Regions from separate parts of the Streptomyces sp. NPDC097595 genome, predicted to be linked through region 4. Evidence: riboswitches for the same ligand, from Rfam matches in the RefSeq annotation. Region 4 holds a riboswitch; each other region holds the start of a gene.
The links. Region 4 has a riboswitch for thiamine pyrophosphate ahead of ACIQZN_RS04610 (thiamine ABC transporter substrate binding subunit). Riboswitches for the same ligand answer to the same signal wherever they lie in the genome.
Positions count from the first base shown of each region.

Region 1: another riboswitch for thiamine pyrophosphate. It lies ahead of thiC (phosphomethylpyrimidine synthase ThiC); the one in region 4 lies ahead of ACIQZN_RS04610 (thiamine ABC transporter substrate binding subunit).
Region 2: another riboswitch for thiamine pyrophosphate. It lies ahead of thiO (glycine oxidase ThiO); the one in region 4 lies ahead of ACIQZN_RS04610 (thiamine ABC transporter substrate binding subunit).
Region 3: another riboswitch for thiamine pyrophosphate. It lies ahead of ACIQZN_RS01450 (purine-cytosine permease family protein); the one in region 4 lies ahead of ACIQZN_RS04610 (thiamine ABC transporter substrate binding subunit).

Region 1 is NZ_JBIWCN010000020.1:93,981-98,166, reverse strand. Features, by position in the region: gene ACIQZN_RS27535 (hypothetical protein) at 1-673, shown strand, start outside; gene thiC (phosphomethylpyrimidine synthase ThiC) at 730-2,523, opposite strand; TPP riboswitch at 2,516-2,649, opposite strand; gene ACIQZN_RS27525 (YibE/F family protein) at 2,720-4,042, shown strand; gene ACIQZN_RS27520 (SsgA family sporulation/cell division regulator) at 4,122-4,186, opposite strand, start outside.
Region 2 is NZ_JBIWCN010000006.1:277,725-281,910, reverse strand. Features, by position in the region: gene thiE (thiamine phosphate synthase) at 1-99, opposite strand, end outside; gene ACIQZN_RS12720 (Rv2175c family DNA-binding protein) at 197-562, opposite strand; gene ACIQZN_RS12715 (NAD(P)/FAD-dependent oxidoreductase) at 613-1,860, opposite strand; TPP riboswitch at 1,957-2,069, shown strand; gene thiO (glycine oxidase ThiO) at 2,067-3,242, shown strand; gene thiS (sulfur carrier protein ThiS) at 3,239-3,457, shown strand; gene ACIQZN_RS12700 (thiazole synthase) at 3,460-4,186, shown strand, end outside.
Region 3 is NZ_JBIWCN010000001.1:328,131-332,316, reverse strand. Features, by position in the region: gene ACIQZN_RS01465 (hypothetical protein) at 1-323, shown strand, start outside; gene ACIQZN_RS01460 (NUDIX hydrolase) at 396-902, shown strand; gene ACIQZN_RS01455 (FBP domain-containing protein) at 953-1,447, shown strand; TPP riboswitch at 1,491-1,584, shown strand; gene ACIQZN_RS01450 (purine-cytosine permease family protein) at 1,575-2,957, shown strand; gene ACIQZN_RS01445 (helix-turn-helix domain-containing protein) at 3,066-3,980, opposite strand.
Region 4 is NZ_JBIWCN010000002.1:431,749-435,934, reverse strand. Features, by position in the region: gene ACIQZN_RS04615 (ABC transporter permease) at 1-1,492, opposite strand, end outside; gene ACIQZN_RS04610 (thiamine ABC transporter substrate binding subunit) at 1,579-2,682, opposite strand; TPP riboswitch at 2,767-2,883, opposite strand; gene rlmN (23S rRNA (adenine(2503)-C(2))-methyltransferase RlmN) at 2,942-4,048, opposite strand; gene ACIQZN_RS04600 (hypothetical protein) at 4,169-4,186, shown strand, end outside.

The DNA of each region.
Region 1 (4,186 bases), on a different contig from region 4:
CACCATGGCGCTGGCGGCCGTCGCCCTGATCACTGCCACGGCCGCCGCGGAGTACGTGCAGTACGTGAAGGTCCGCGACGAAGCACGCGCCACCGCCCGGGACACGGCCTCCGGCGCAGCGCCGGACGGCCTCGGCCAGTCGGGGGCCGGCATAGGAGCGGTCGTCACCGTTCTGGCGCCAATGCTGGCGGGTACGGCGGCGGCCATATTCCTGCTGGTCGGCTACCTCCTGAAGATGCTGGAGCCGCCACCGGCGTTCGCCGGCCCCATGGTGGACGCCGGCTGGTTCTTCGCCGCCGTCACGGCCGCCGCCATCTTCGTCGCCGCCATCGGCCTGCTCATCGCCGCCCTGCGCAACGGCTCGACGTCCCTGTCCGCGCGGGAAGCCCGCGAACAGCTGCCCGACGACGTGGCCCGCGCCAAGGACGCCTGGCGGCAGGCGCTGCTGGAGCGGGGCATCGTGCCCTTCCTGCGCGACGCCCTCGCCGAGCCCGCCGCCGGTCCCGCGGTCCCCGCCCCGCACCGCCCGACGGGCCGCCTCCCCAAGATCGGCTACAGCAGGCCCGACTTCGCCGGCCCGGACGAGGGCCCGGCCGCGGCGCCCCGCCCCACGTACAGCAGCCCGGACTTCACCAGCCCCGACTTCGGCGGTCCCGAGCACGAACTGGACTGACCGCCACGGCTCCGGCACCAGGCGCCGGAGCCGTGCGCGACCGGTCCCGTAGCAGGTCAGTCGGCCAACGGCAGATAGACCCGGTTCCCGCCCGCCGCGAATTCACGCGACTTGCCGAGCATCCCCTCGGCGATCTCCTCGGCCGTCGCCTCCGCGCTCTCCGCGCCGCCGAACTGCTCGCTGATGCTGTGGCTGATCTTCATCGAACAGAACTTCGGACCGCACATCGAGCAGAAGTGCGCCGTCTTCGCGGGCTCGGCGGGCAGGGTCTCGTCGTGGAACTCCCGCGCCGTGTCCGGGTCGAGCGCCAGGTTGAACTGGTCCTCCCAGCGGAATTCGAACCGCGCGTCCGACAGCGCGTCGTCCCACTCCTGCGCCCCCGGGTGCCCCTTGGCCAGGTCGGCCGCGTGGGCCGCGATCTTGTACGTGATGACCCCGGTCTTCACATCGTCCCGGTTCGGCAGCCCCAGGTGCTCCTTGGGCGTCACGTAGCAGAGCATCGCCGTCCCCCACCAGGCGATCATCGCGGCCCCGATACCCGAGGTGATGTGGTCGTACGCCGGCGCGATGTCGGTGGTCAGCGGGCCGAGCGTGTAGAACGGCGCCTCCTCGCAGATCTCCTGCTGAAGGTCGATGTTCTCCTTGATCTTGTGCATCGGGACGTGTCCCGGCCCCTCGATCATGGTCTGCACGCCGAACCGCTTGGCGACCGTGTTCAGTTCGCCGAGCGTGCGCAGTTCGGCGAACTGGGCCTCGTCGTTGGCGTCCGCGATCGACCCGGGGCGCAGCCCGTCGCCCAGTGAGTACGTCACGTCGTACGCCGCGAGGATCTCGCAGAGCTCCTCGAATTGCTCGTACAGGAACGACTCCTTGTGGTGCGCCAGGCACCACGCCGCCATGATCGAGCCGCCCCGGGAGACGATGCCGGTCTTGCGCCGCGCGGTCAGCGGCACGTACGGCAGGCGTACGCCGGCGTGCACCGTCATGTAGTCCACGCCCTGCTCGGCCTGCTCGATGACGGTGTCCTTGTAGATCTCCCAGGTCAGTTCCTCCGCCCGCCCGTCGACCTTCTCAAGGGCCTGGTAGAGGGGGACGGTTCCGATCGGTACGGGTGAATTGCGAAGAACCCACTCACGGGTGGTGTGGATGTTGCGGCCGGTGGAAAGGTCCATGACCGTGTCCGCACCCCACCGGGTCGCCCACGTCATCTTGTCCACCTCCTCCTCGATGGAGGACGTCACCGCGGAGTTGCCGATGTTGGCATTGACCTTCACCAGGAACCGCTTTCCGATGATCATCGGCTCGGTCTCCGGGTGGTTGACGTTGGCGGGCAGCACCGCGCGACCGGCCGCGATCTCCTCGCGCACCACCTCCGCCGGCACGTTCTCGCGGACCGCGACGTACTCCATCTCCGGGGTGATCTCGCCCCTGCGGGCGTACGCGAGCTGGGTGACGGGCCGTCCGTCCCGGCTCCGCCGCGGGCGGCGCGGGCGGCCGGGGAACACCGCGTCCAGATTGCGCAGCCCGCCCCGTGGCGAGGTGTGCTTGAGCCCGTCGTCCTCGGGACGGGCGGGGCGGCCCGCGTACTCCTCGGTGTCGCTGCGGGCGATGATCCAGTTCTCCCGGAGCGGTGCGAGGCCGCGCCGGACGTCGGTCCCGACCGCGGGGTCGGTGTACGGCCCGGACGTGTCGTACAGCGTCACGTCCTTGCCGTTGGTCAGGTGCACCTGGCGGACCGGCACCCGGATGTCGGGGCGCGGCCCCTGGACGTATCCCTTGTGCCAGCCGATGGACTTCCCGGCCTCGTCGCCCTGATTGGAGGCAGGCGTGCGTGTGTCCGATGTGGTCATGAGACCTACTCCCTACGCCGGCATTACCCGGTAACAGGTTCGGCGGTCGGCGCAGCGTCTCCCGTACGGTCGTACGGCGGTCAGCGCCCTCTCAGCCCGGTGCTCCGAGCTCCCGCGTGTGCAAAGGTGCCACCACGCTAGCCCCCGGACGGGTGAGCTGAACAGAGGGCCCCTTCCTTCTTGCGATGATCGGCCGGTGACGCCCCCTCATCGCGACCCAGAACCGCAGGGCCATCAGCACACGCACAGCCATGGCCCGGCCGCACCCGTCTCCACCCATCTGCGCAAGGTGATCGCCGCCGTGCTGATCCCCTTCGCGGCCGCCGTACTCGTCGGCCTCGTGGCGCTCTGGCCGAATGGTGCGCCTGGGCACGAACGGACCGGTGTCGGTTTCGACCGGCAGACCCAGCAGGGAAAGGTGGTGAGCGTCGTCAAGGTCGACTGCAAGGACGTGAACGCCGCCCAGCTTCCCGTCAGCGGCGAGACCCAACCCCCCGAGGACGGACCGGCGTCCGGCGGCCGCTGCGAGAAGGCCACCGTCGAGGTCACCACCGGCCCCGACTCGGGGCGCCGGTTCGTCGAGGTCGTCCAGCCGGACGCGCCGAGGCAACTGCGGGAGGGCCAGGGGGTGGTGGTGGCGTACGCCCCCGACGCGCCCCATGACCTCCAGTACTCCGTGACGGACGTGAACCGGAAGTTCCCCCTGTATCTGCTGGCCGGGATCTTCGCCCTCGCGGTGGTGCTCGTGGGCAGGATGCGCGGGGTCATGGCCCTGGTGGCGCTCGCCCTGTCGTTCGCCGTACTGACCCTGTTCATCCTTCCGGCCATACTGCAGGGCTCGAATCCGCTGCTGGTGGCGGTCGTCGGGGCCGGAGCGATCATGCTGATCGCGCTCTACATCTGCCACGGGTTGACCGCCCGCACCTCCGTCGCCGTCATCGGCACCCTGATCTCACTGCTGCTGATCGGGCTGCTCGGCTCGCTCTTCATCGGCTGGGCGAGCCTGAGCGGGAACACCGACGACAACACCGGCCTCATCCACGGCCTGTATCCGCACATCGACATGAGCGGACTGCTGCTGGCCGGCGTCATCATCGGCTCCCTGGGAGTGCTCGACGACGTCACGGTCACCCAGACCTCGGCGGTCTGGGAGCTGCGCCAGGCGAACCCCACCATGACTGCGAAGCAGCTCTACCGGGCAGGGATCAGAATCGGCCGCGATCACATCGCCTCCGTGGTCAACACCCTGGTGCTCGCCTATGCGGGCGCCGCGCTGCCCCTCCTGCTGCTGTTCACGGTCGCGCAGAGCAGTGTGGGGACGGTCGCCAACAGCGAGCTGGTGGCGGAGGAGATCGTGCGCACTCTCGTCGGCTCGATCGGACTGGTCGCCTCCGTGCCGGTGACGACAGCGCTCGCGGCGCTGGTCGTCTCCGCGGACCGCACGGGGGTCGGCGCGGAAGCCGGGGCTTCGGCACCCGTGCGGAGCGGCAGGGGCCGGCGACGGCGGGCGAGGCCGTGACCGGAACACACAGCGTGATTCACCCGATCGGCAGGTGTCGTGTTCGAGTGGCAAGACGGCTCCCGAGCCGTAAACCACATCAGCCCGCGTTCTGCTCTTCGGCCAGAATGCGCCCCAGCGCCTCCTCCAGATTGCCGTCGAAGT
Region 2 (4,186 bases), on a different contig from region 4:
GACCGCGTCGAGGAAGTCGGGCAGGTCCCCCTGGCGCCTGCGGGCGTCCGTGCACAGGTAGAGCCGGGCGTCGGACAGCTGGGTGCGAGGCGTGGACATGGTGCGGTTCCCCCCGGGGACGGTGGCGGCGGATCGGTGGTGCGGCGCGGGGAAGCGGGCCGCCCGCTCGCGCGGTGCGGCCCGCTTCCCGGTGCGGTCAGACGGCGAGCGCCTGGGCGCGGCGCTTCACCTCCGTGCCGCGATTCTCACTCAGTGCCTGCGCGGGCGTGCCCGGCAGGGACGGGTCGGGGGTGAAGAGCCATTCGAGCATCTCCTCGTCGGAGTAGCCGTCGTCCTTCAGGAGGGTCAGGGTCCCGGAGAGGCCCTTGACCACCTTGTCGCCGTCGATGAAGGCGGCGGGCACCTGAAGTGCCCGGTTCTCCCCACGGCGTACGGCGATGAGCTGGCCCTCCTTGACCAGCTGCCGCACACGCGTCACCTCGACATCGAGCATTTCCGCGATGTCGGGCAGGTAGAGCCAGGCAGGGACGAGTGCATCGGTCTTTGCGTCAATCTCGGTCACGGGACAAGCCTGCCATCCCGGACTGACAGCCGAAACCCGGACTCGGCTCTTCAGGGACGCGTGGACGGCCCGAGCGTCGCCGACTTCAGCGGTACGGAGGGGTCCCCGGCCCGGTCCGCGTCGAGCAGGGCACCCGCCTCGATGAGCCGGCGCCCCTGCGCCAGGTCGCGCGGGCGGCTCACCGCGAGCACCGCGACCAGGGCGCCGTCGCGCAGCCAGCACACCGACCAGGCGGGCCCGGCCGGGTCGCCGCGCCACAGCAGGGTGTCCGCGTCCGCGTGGTGCCCGGCGTACTGCACGAAGCGGCCGAACTGCTCGGACCAGAAGTAGGGCACGGGGTCGTACGGCGGGATGTCGGCGTCCTCCGCCGCGATGTGGGCGGCGGCGGTCCTGGGCCCCTGGAGGGCGTTGTCCCAGTGGTGGACGACCAGGCGGGTGCCGTAGCGGGCCGAGGGGAAGGAGGCGCAGTCGCCGACCGCGTACACATCGGGGAGCGAGGTGCGCAGCGCCGCGTCGGCGGTCACCGAGCCCTCGGGCCCGAGGGCGATGCCGGAGCCGGCGAGCCAGCCGGTGGCGGGGCGGGCGCCGATGCCGACGACGACCGCGCCGGCCGGGAGGGTCCGCCCGTCGGCGAGGACCACCGTGCCGGGCTCGACGCGGGCGACCCGGGCGCCGGTGAGGAGCCGGGCGCCGCTCTCTTCGTACCAGGCGGCCATCGGGGCGGCGACCTGGGCGGGCAGCGCTCCGGCCAGGGGGCGGTCGGCGGCCTCCACGACGGTGACCTCGCAGCCGGCGGCGCGGGCGGCGGTGGCGAACTCGGCGCCGATCCAGCCGGCGCCGACGACCACGACGGGGTGCCCGGCCTCCAGGACGGGCCGCAGCCGGGCCGCGTCGTCGAGGGTGCGCAGCAGATGGACGCCGGGGACGCCGTCGGAGCCGGGCAGGGCGACGGGTTCGGCGCCGGTGGCGAGGACCAGGACGTCGTAGGGGACCGGGCCCTCGGAGGTGTCGAGTTCGTGGGCGCCGGCGCGGACCCCGGTGACCTCGCAGCCCAGGCGCAGGGCGATGTCCAGCCCCTCGAAGTCGATGTCGAAGGCGGACTCCTCGGCCTTGCCCAGCAGCACCGCCTTGGACAGCGGGGGCCGGTCGTAGGGCTGGTGCGGTTCGGCGCCGATCAGGGTGACGGGGCCGGTGAAGCCCTGTTCCCGCAGGGCGACGGCGGTCTGCACGCCCGCCATGCCCGCGCCCGCGACGACGACCCGGCGTTCCGTCCGCTCTGCCCGCTGCTGCTCGCTCACCTGTCCACCTTACGTAGCTGACGAGCCATCAGGAAAGGGCGCCCCCTCCCCCGGCCCTCCCTACCCGGTCCGCCGGGCGGGGTTTAGGGTGGCCACCGTAAGACACGCGGGAGCCCGGACGCACCGGGCTGAGAGGGAGGCTGGGCGGCCTCCGACCGTACGAACCTGATCCGGGTCATGCCGGCGAAGGGAGGGGCTGGACGCCAATGCGCACCCATCCCACCGAAGGGTCCGACGTCCTCGTCATCGGGGGCGGCATCATCGGCCTGGTGACCGCCTGGCGGGCCGCGCGGCGCGGTCTGGCCGTCGCGCTCGCCGACCCCGAGCCGGGCGGCGGAGCGGCCCGGGTCGCGGCCGGAATGCTGGCCGCCGTCACCGAGCTGCACTACGGCGAGGAGACGCTGCTCGCGCTCAACCTCGCCTCCGCCCGGGACTATCCGGAGTTCACGGCCGAGCTGGAGGAGGCGAGCGGGCAGGACATCGGCTTCCGGGCCTGCGGCACCCTGGCCGTCGCGCTCGACGCCGACGACCGCGCCCACCTGCGCGAACTCCACGAGCTGCAACGCCGCTCGGGCCTGGACTCGGAGTGGCTGACCGGGCGCGAGTGCCGCCGCCTGGAACCGATGCTCGCCCCGGGCGTGCGCGGCGGCCTCCGGGTGGACGGCGACCACCAGGTCGATCCGCGCCGCCTCGCCGCCGCGCTGCTCACCGCCTGCGAACGGGCCGGAGTGGTCTTCCACCGCCGCCGTGCCGACCGCCTCTCCGTGGTCGCGGACCGGGCCGTGGGCGCCGTGCTCGACGACGGTACGGAGGTGGCCGCCGGCCAGGTCGTGCTCGCCGGGGGCAGCCTCAGCGGCCGGCTCGCCGGGGTCCCCGCCCACGTCCTGCCGCCGGTGCGCCCGGTCAAGGGCCAGGTGCTGCGCCTCACCGTGCCCCCGGCGTACGCCCCCTTCCTCTCGCGCACCGTGCGCGCGGTGGTCCGGGGCAGCCACGTCTATCTCGTACCGCGCGAGAACGGCGAGCTGGTCGTCGGCGCCACCACCGAGGAGATGGGCTGGGACACCACCGTCACGGCGGGCGGCGTCTACGAGCTGCTGCGCGACGCCCACGAGCTGGTGCCCGGCATCACCGAGCTGCCGCTCACCGAGACCCGCGCCGGTCTGCGCCCCGCCTCCCCCGACAACGCCCCGCTGCTCGGCCGCACCGCGCTGCCCGGCCTCCACCTCGCCACCGGCCACGGCCGCAACGGCGTGCTGCTCACCCCTGTCACCGGGGACGCCATGGCGTCGCTGCTGGCCGACGGCGAGCTGCCCGAGGCGGCCCGCCCCTTCTCCCCCGGCCGGTTCGCCCCGGTCCCCGCACCCCAGGAGCAGCCCGCATGACCGAGCCCACCCCGCTCACCGTGTCCGTGAACGGCGCCCCGGCCGCCGTCGCGCCGGGCACCACCCTGGAGGCCCTCGTCGCGACGCTGACCGACGCGACGGCGGGGGTGGCCGCCGCGCTCAACGAGACCGTGGTGCCGCGCGGCCAGTGGCCCGCCGCCGCGCTCGCCGACGGCGACCGGGTCGAGGTCCTGACCGCGGTCCAGGGAGGCTGACGATGTCCGACGACCTGTTCACCCTCGGCGGCAGCGAGTTCACCTCGCGGCTGATCATGGGCACCGGCGGGGCGCCCAGCCTCGACGTGCTGGAGCGGTCGCTGATCGCGTCCGGCACCGAGCTGACCACCGTCGCGATGCGCCGCCTCGACCCGACCGTGCAGGGCTCGGTGCTCTCCGTGCTGCGGAAGCTGTCCATCCGGGTGCTGCCGAACACCGCCGGCTGCTACACCGCCGGGGAGGCCGTGCTCACCGCCCGGCTGGCCCGGGAGGCGCTGGGCACGGACTGGGTGAAGCTGGAGGTGGTGGCCGACGAGCGGACGCTGCTGCCCGACCCGGTCGAGCTGCTGGACGCCGCCGAGATCCTGGTGGACGACGGCTTCACCGTGCTGCCGTACACCAACGACGACCCGGTCCTGGCCCGGAAGCTGGAGGACGTGGGGTGCGCGGCGGTCATGCCGCTCGGCTCCCCCATCGGCTCGGGCCTGGGCATCCGCAACCCGCACAACTTCCAGCTGATCACCGAGCGGGCCGGGGTCCCGGTGATCCTGGACGCCGGCGCCGGGACCGCCTCGGACGCGGCGCTCGCGATGGAGCTGGGGTGCTCCGCTGTGATGCTCGCCTCAGCGGTGACCCGGGCCCAGGAGCCGGAGCTGATGGCCGCCGCGATGCGGCACGCGGTGGAGGGCGGACGGCTCGCGTACCGGGCCGGGCGCATCCCGCGCCGCC
Region 3 (4,186 bases), on a different contig from region 4:
CCTCCGGCGTCCTGGTCGGCACCGGCACCGGGGCGACCGGCTGGCTGCGCTCGCTCTGGCAGGAGCGCCACAGCGCCCTGCCGCTGCCCGGGCCCGCCGATCCCCGACTGCTCTGGTTCGTCCGGGAGGCGTGGCCCTCGCCGTCGACCGGCACGTCGTTCGTCTCGGGCGAGCTGGGGCCCGGTCAGGGGCTGCGGCTGACCGTGGAGTCGGACCGAGTGGTGGTGTTCGGCGACGGGATGGAGGCGGACGCGCTGGAGCTGACGTGGGGGCAGAGCGTACGGCTCGGGGTCTCGGAGACCTCGCTGCGGCTGGCGGTATGACGGCGGTGGGCGGACGCGGCATCCCCGTAGGCTCCTCAACGCCCACCGTCCCGCCCCCTTCAGAGGAGCACCATGGCCGCCGAGAACCCCCTCGCCCCGTCCCGTAACACCCGGCCGCCCCAGGCCCAGGCCGCGCTGGGGGTCGGGGTGATCGTGCAGGACGCGCAGGGCCGGATCCTGCTCGGCCGGCACCACAGCGGCACCTGGGAGCTGCCCGGCGGCAAGGTCGACCCGGTGCCGGAGTCCGTCGCGGCGGCGGCCGTACGGGAACTGCGCGAGGAGACCGGGCTGACGGTCCCCGAGGACGAGGTCACCGTCTTCGCGATGCTGCACGACGCCCTCGGCGGGATCAACCGCGTGACGATGGCCGCCCTGGTGCGCGTGGACACCGGCACGGCGCGGGTGACCGAGCCGCACCTCATCAGCACCTGGGAGTGGACCACGCTCGACGCGCTCCCCTCGCCGCTCTTCGACCCGTCCGCGCAGATCCTCGCGACCTGGCGCCCGGACCTCGGCATCCCGCATCCGCCCGTGCACCGGCTCATCCTCGCACCCAATGAGCCCCAGGTGGTCCCCTAACTGAATTAATCGTTTGCCTAGGGGCCATAGGCAGAGTTAGCTTCGTGGGTATGAAGGCCCTGACCGAGCAGGACATCCGCTCATCGTTCGTGAATTGCTCCAAGGGGGAAGCCAAGCGTCTGCCGCTCCCCCGTGATTTCGAGGAGCTGCCGTGGGACGACCTCGACTTCCTCGGCTGGCGCGACCTGTCCGCGCCGGGACGCAGCTACATCGTCACCGAGCACGAGGGCGAGCCCGCCGGGATCTCGCTGCGCTTCCCGTCGCAGCAGCGCGGCTTCCTGCACCGGAGCATGTGCTCGCTCTGCCTGACCACGCACCCGGGCAGCGGGGTCTCCCTGATGACCGCCCGCAAGACCGGTCCGGCCGGGCGCGACGGCAATTCGGTCGGCCTGTACATGTGCACCGATCTGGCCTGCTCGCTGTATGTGCGCGGCAAGAAGAAGGTGGACTCCGGGGCCCGGTTCAAGGAGAGCCTGACCACGGAGGAGCAGATCGCGCGCACCGTCGACAACCTCCACGCGTTCGTGGCGAAGCTCTTCAGCTGACCCCTGCGAAGACATCGGACGGGCCGGCGCTATCCTGGCCGCCACACCGGACACGGGGTGCCCCGCACGGGGCTGAGATCACACCCGTCGAACCTGAACCAGTTAGCACTGGCGGAGGGATGTCTTCATGTCGTTGCCGTATGCCCAGGACGAGCGCGCCGCCTTCGGCGGGCGCATGCCCACCGCCCCCGGCGATCTGCGCATCGAGGCGAACGGGATAGCCCCGGTCCCCGCGGACCGCCGTTACGGCGGGGCGGGCCGGCTGTTCACCGTCTGGTTCGCGCCCAATCTGACCATGACCGGCGTCTTCACCGGCACCGTCGGCATCGCGCTCGGCCTGGACTTCGCGACCGCGCTCGCCGCCGTCGTGCTCGGCACCCTCGTCGGCGCCGCGCCCACCGCGTATCTGGGCACCTGGGGCAGTCGCACCGGATCGGGGCAACTTCCGCTCGCCCGGCTGGCGTTCGGGCCGGGCGTGGTGCTGCCGGGCGCCTTGCAATGGCTGTCGTCCATCGCCTGGGACGCCCTGATCGGCCTCTTCGGCGGGGACGCGCTGGCGCAGCTGTGCGGCTGGCCGTTCTGGCTGGGGGTCCTGGTCATGATGGCCGCGCAGGGTGCGCTCGGGGTGCTGGGTTACGAGGTGATCCACCGGCTCCAGACCGTGATGACGTTCGCCCTGGCCGCCGCCTTCGCGGTGCTCGCCACGAAGCTCCTGAACGGGGTGGACCCGGTGACCACCTCGGCCGTGCACGGCGCGGACCGGGCCGGGGCGTTCGTCCTGACCTGCACCATCGCCCTGAGCCTGGCGCTGTCCTGGGCGCCGTACGCGAGCGACTTCAGCCGCTATCTTCCGAGCGGGACGTCCCGGACGCGCATGTTCTGGTGCACGCTGGGCGGGATCAGCGCCTCCTTCGTGGCGGTCCAGACGATCGGGCTGTGGGGTGCGTCGGTCTTCACGGACCAGACCGCGCGCGGCATCGACTCACTGCTCGGCGGGGGCGCGCTCGGGGCGTTCGGGCTGCTGGCGGTGGCGCTGGCCGCGCTGTGCAGCAACGCGATGAACGACTACAGCGGTTCGCTCGCGTTGCAGACCATGGGGGTACGCCTGCCGCGTCCGGTGGCCGCGGCGCTCGCCGCCGCCCTGGGGTTCCCGCTGGTGCTGTGGATGCACGCGGCGGACACGACGGCCCGCTTCCAGAACGTGCTGCTGCTCGTCGGCTACTGGATCCCCGGCTTCGTGGCGATCGTGTCCGTGGACTGGCTGGTCCGCGCCCGGGCCCGGCGCGGCGCCCCCGTCGACCTCGCGGCCGAGCACGCCCGGTCGCGCCCGTGGTGGCCGGCGCTCGCCGCGTTCGCCGTGGCCTTCGCGGCGGCGGTCCCGTTCATGAGCACCGGCCTGTACGTGGGCCCGGTGGCCGAGGCGCTGCACGGGGCGGACCTGGCGTACGGGGTGGCGTTCCTCGTGGCGCTCGCGGTGTACGCGCCGCTGCGGATGCGCCGGGTCCGCTGACTCCCTCGCGGGGCTCCCGGAAACAAGCCGGGTTGCCCCCGTAGGTACCGAGGTCCCTTCAACGGGCCCGGGACCGGCGGCAGTCCGCCGGTCCCGGCGCCCCGTTCGTCAGGGCATCCTGGCCGTTCCGGTCGGCGCGCACTGCATCTGCTTCTCCGACGGGATCTCCCCGCACACGCTCATGGAGTCGAGCGGCGCCTCCTTGGAGACTCCGAGCATCTTGGTGTACGAGTCGTGCTCGAAGCGGATGAAGGCGTCCAGCTCCATCCCCCGGGCGTCCTTGATGATCACCTTGTCGCCGACGGCGCCGCCCTCGATCCGGCCCCAGACCGCCTGGCAGGCGGCGCTGTAACGGAGTTCGATCTGCATCCCGCGCAGATAGGTGCTCTTGGCGGTCTTGGCGTCCCACTGGCACTCCATGGCCTGGGGGTCGTTGCGCCAGCAGGTGGCCGACGTGCACTTGACCTTGATGTCGCCCGCGCCGGGCACGAGGTCCGCGCCCTGTCCGCTCGCCTTCTTGCTCTCGGTACGGGTCGTGGCGGCATCCGGGCCCTGGTCCGCTCCCGCGAGGTACGGGGAGAGCAGCCCGGTCGCCACCGAGCCCATCAGGGCGCCCGCCGCGATGTACCCGATCACCGCGCAGCGCCGCCGCCACGACACCCCGGGCCGCTCGCCCGGCGTCCGCGCCTCGGCGGCCGTGTCACCGGCGGCGGTGGGCGCGTCCGTGGCCCGGTCCCGCCCTGCCGCGACCGGCGCGCCGGCTCTGGCCAGCAGGTCGAGCAGCGGTTCCGGCGGGGTGCCCGCCACCGCCGCCAACTGCTCGACCGCCACGGGGGTCGGCAGCTGCTTGCCGTTGAGGAACCTCTCCCACGAGGATCGGCTGTAGTGCGTACGGTCGGCCAGCCCGCCGAAGCTGAGCTGAGCCCCCTCCTTGATCCTCCGCATCTCCGCGCCCAGTTGTGCGCGGGCCGCCGCCGTGGCATCCGGTGCCGGGTTCTTCCGATCCGACTTCGCGTTCGACATGCAAGACCCCCCTCGTCATGTGCGCCCGCGCGTCGTCTCCTCCCCCGGGTCCGACGCGGCGCGAGGGACACAATAGATCGGGTATGTGACAGCTCCGCGACAGCTCAAGTGCGTGGCGCGGCGCGGACGCGGGCCTGCCGGTCCCCCGGTCGGCGCCTCCTTCGGGGCACCCGTGAAGGTCTGCGCGGGTTGCCAGGAAAGGGTGC
Region 4 (4,186 bases):
CGGACCGGCCGAGCAGCCGCGCCACGGCCACCGGCAGCGTCGGATTGTCGGGCCGCGCGATGAACACGGTCGCACCGAACTCGCCCAGCGACACGGCGAACGCGAACCCGGCGGCGACCAGCAGAGCCCGCCGTACGAGCGGGAAGTCCACCTCGCGCCAGGCCCGCAGCGGCGAGGCCCCGAGCACCGCCGCCGCCTCCCGCAGCCGTGCGTCCACCGCGCGCAGGACCGGCAGCATGGTCCGTACGACGAAGGGCACCCCGACCAGCGCCTGGGCGAGCGGCACCAGGATCCAGGAGGTACGGAGGTCCAGCGGCGGCTTGTCCAGGGTGATCAGGAAGCCGAAGCCGACGGTGACCGCCGAGACCCCGAGCGGCAGCATCAGCAGCGCGTCGAAGCCCCGGACGAGCCGGCCCGCCCGCCGGGTCAGCGCGGCGGCGGCGAGCCCTCCGACGACGAGGGCGATCAGCGTCGCGACGAGGGCGTAGCGCAGGGAGTTGCCGATGGCCTCGATCGGCGCCACCAGGAACGTACCGCTGTTGGCGTCCGCCGAGGTCAGCGCGCGGTAGTAGGCGAGACCGGAACCGCCGAGCGAGCGTTCCACGAGTACCGCGAGCGGCAGCAGGACCAGCAGCAGCACGCTCAGCAGGACCCCGGCGAGCAGCGTCCACTGCCCGGCCCCCTGCGGCCTGCGCGCGGTCACCGCCGGGTCGACCAGCTTCAGCGCGCGCTCCCTGCGGCGTACGGTCCAGGCGTGCACGGCGAGGATCGCGCCGACGGCGGCGAACTGCACGAGCGTCAGCACCGCGGCCGTGGGCAGGGCGAGCAGCTGCGCGGTCTGCCGGTAGATCTCCACCTCCAGCGTGGAGAATCCGGGACCGCCGAGGATCTGTACGACCCCGAAGGAGGTGAAGGTGAAGAGGAAAACCATCAGCGCGGCGGCGGCCACGGCCGGGGCGAGCGCGGGCAGCGTGACACGGCGCCAGGCGGTGAACCGGCTCGCGCCCAGCACCCGGGCGGCCTCCTCCTGGCGCGGGTCGAGCTGCGCCCAGAGCCCGCCGACGGTGCGGACGACGACCGCGTAGTTGAAGAAGACGTGCGCCAGCAGGATCGCCCACACAGTGGTGTCGAGCCGTACGCCCCACAGCTCGTCCAGCAGCCCGCCGCGGCCGAGCAGCGCGAGGAACGCGGTGCCCACGACGACGGTCGGCAGCACGAACGGCACCGTGACCACGGCCCGCAGCACCTGCTTGCCGGGAAACTCGAACCGGGCGAAGACATACGCGCCGGGCAGCGCGATCAGCAGGGTCAGCGCGGTCGAGGCGAGCGCCTGCCACAGCGTGAACCACAGGACGTCCAGGATCTCCGGCCGGGCCAGCACCTCGCCGAACCGGCCGAACTGCCAGACGCCGTCCGCCTTGAGCCCCCGGCCCACGATCGCGGCGACCGGGTAGGCGAAGAACACGGCGAAGAACGCGACGGGCACGGCCATCAGGCCGAGCCGCACCGCGGTCCCGCGCCGGGCCCGGGCGCGTGCGGATCTCCCGCGCGCGCCCGGTCCGCGTACGGGAGTCTTCGCTACTTCACTACGAGCGAGGACCATGACTGGACCCACTGCTCACGGTTCTTGGCGATGGCGTCCGGGGCGACGGTCGCCGGCTTCTCGGCGGTGGCACCGAACTTGGTGAAGAGCTCGGGCACCTTCGCGTCCTTCGCGACCGGGCTGACGAACATGGTGAGCGGCATGTCCTCCTGGAACTTCTTCCCGATGAGGAAGTCCAGCAGGGCCTTGCCACCCGCCTCGTTCTTCGCGCCGTCCAGCAGACCGGCGAACTCGATCTGGCGGAAGCACGTCCCGGTGGCGACCCCGGTCGGGGCGGTCTTCGGCTGCGGGTCCGCGTAAAGCACCTCGACGGGCGGGCTGGAGGCGTAGCTGACCACGAGCGGGCGGTCGGCCTTGGCCTTCCTGCCGCCGGCCGAGCCGGAGAACTCCTCGTTGTACGCCTGCTCCCAGCCGTCCACGACCTTGACGCCGTTGTCCTTCAGCTTCTTCCAGTAGTCCTGGTAGCCGTCCTCGCCGAAGGCGGAGACGGTGCCGAGGAGGAAGCCGAGTCCGGGCGAGGAGGTCGCGGCGTTCTCGGTGACCAGCAGGTCCTTGTACGCGGGCTTCGCCAGGTCCGCGAAGGTCTTCGGCGGCGCGAGCTTCTTGTCGGCGAAGTACTTCTTGTCGTAGTTGACGCAGATGTCACCGGTGTCGACCGGGGTGACCCGGTGCTTGTCCGCGTCCAGCTGGACATCGGCCGGGACCCGGTCCAGGCCCTTGGCCTCGTACGGGGTGAACAGGCCGTTGTCCAGGGCGCGCGAGAGCAGGGTGTTGTCGACGCCGAAGAACACGTCGCCGCGCGGGGAGCCCTTGGTCAGGATCTCCTGGTTCAGGGCGGCGCCCGCGTCCCCGCTCTTGAGGACCTTGACGGTGTAGCCGGTCTCCCGGGTGAACTCCTTCAGGACGTCCTTGGAGGCGTTGAAGGAGTCGTGGCTGACCAGCGTGACGGTCTTGGAGCCGGTGCCCTTGGTCGAACCGGAACCGGAAGCCGAGTCGTCGGAACTTCCGCAGCCGGCCAGCGCGGTGACGCCGAGCGCGGCGGCGACGGCCGCCACCGCGGCCTTCTGGGTGGTGCTCATGTGTGATTCCTCCTGGAGTGACCAGGAAGAGACGCGGCCCCGCCCGCACACCGGCCGGAGCCGGAAGCGGGCAGGGCGCAACAGCTTGAGTAAGGTCCGAACTTCCTACCCGGAATGACCCGGGCGAGGTTCAGAGGGTCTGCGGCCAACCTGTCCTTGGTGCCGCACTCTCAGCGCTGTGGCGCTCCCCTGTCGGAATATGAAGTTGATTTCGGCCCCAGGCTACACGGCCGTTTTCGGCCGTGGTCCGGGCCCGCTTTCAGCGCTCGGAGGCCGCCAGCTGCCCGCAGGCGCCGTCGATCTCCTGGCCCCGGGTGTCGCGGACGGTGACCGGGACGCCGTGGCTCGCGATGGCCTCCACGAACGCCCGCTCGTCCTCGGGCCGCGAGGCGGTCCACTTGGAGCCGGGCGTCGGGTTGAGCGGGATCAGGTTGACGTGGACGCGCTTGCCCTTGAGGAGGCGGCCCAGCAGGTCGCCGCGCCACGCCTGGTCGTTGATGTCGCGGATCAGGGCGTACTCGATGGAGATGCGGCGGCCCGACTTCTCCGCGTACTCCCACGCGGCGTCCAGCACCTCGCGCACCTTCCACCGGGTGTTGACCGGCACGAGGGTGTCGCGCAGCTCGTCGTCCGGGGCGTGCAGCGAGACCGCGAGGCGGCACTTGAACCCCTCGTCGGCGAACCGCAGCATCGCGGGCACCAGGCCGACGGTGGAGACGGTGATCCCGCGCTGCGAGAGGCCGAGGCCGTCGGGCTCGGGGTCGGTCAGCCGGCGGATCGCGCCGACGACGCGGTTGTAGTTGGCCAGCGGCTCGCCCATGCCCATGAACACGATGTTGGAGAGCCGGGCGGGCCCGCCCGGGACCTCGCCGTCGCGCAGCGCGCGCATGCCGTCCACGATCTGGTGGACGATCTCCGCGGTCGACAGATTGCGGTCGAGACCGGCCTGCCCGGTCGCGCAGAACGGGCAGTTCATCCCGCAGCCGGCCTGTGAGGAGATGCACATCGTGACCCGCTCCGGGTAGCGCATCAGGACGGACTCGACCAGCGTCCCGTCGTGCAGCTTCCAGAGGGTCTTACGGGTGGTGTCGTCGTCGCAGCTGATGTGCCGGACGACGGACATCAGGTCGGGGAACATCGCTTCGGCGAGCTTGTCCCGCGATCCGGCCGGGATGTTGGTCCACTCGGCCGGGTCGTGCGCGTACCGCGCGAAGTAGTGCTGCGAGAGCTGCTGGGCGCGGAACGGCTTCTCGCCGATCGCGGCGACGGCCTCCCTGCGCTCGGCGGGCGTGAGGTCGGCGAGATGCCGCGGCGGCTTCTTGGCTCCGCGGGGCGCGACGAAAGTGAGTTCTCCGGGCTTAGGCATGGTTCTTCCAGTGTGGCAGACGCGCGGAGCTGTCCCGGTGCGTCGCGGTGAGGGGCGGCTCACGGGGTAACCGGGTCAATACAGGGAGTTCCGCAGCAGCCGCCGCAGGAGGTAGGTGCCGTGCACACCGTCAAACAC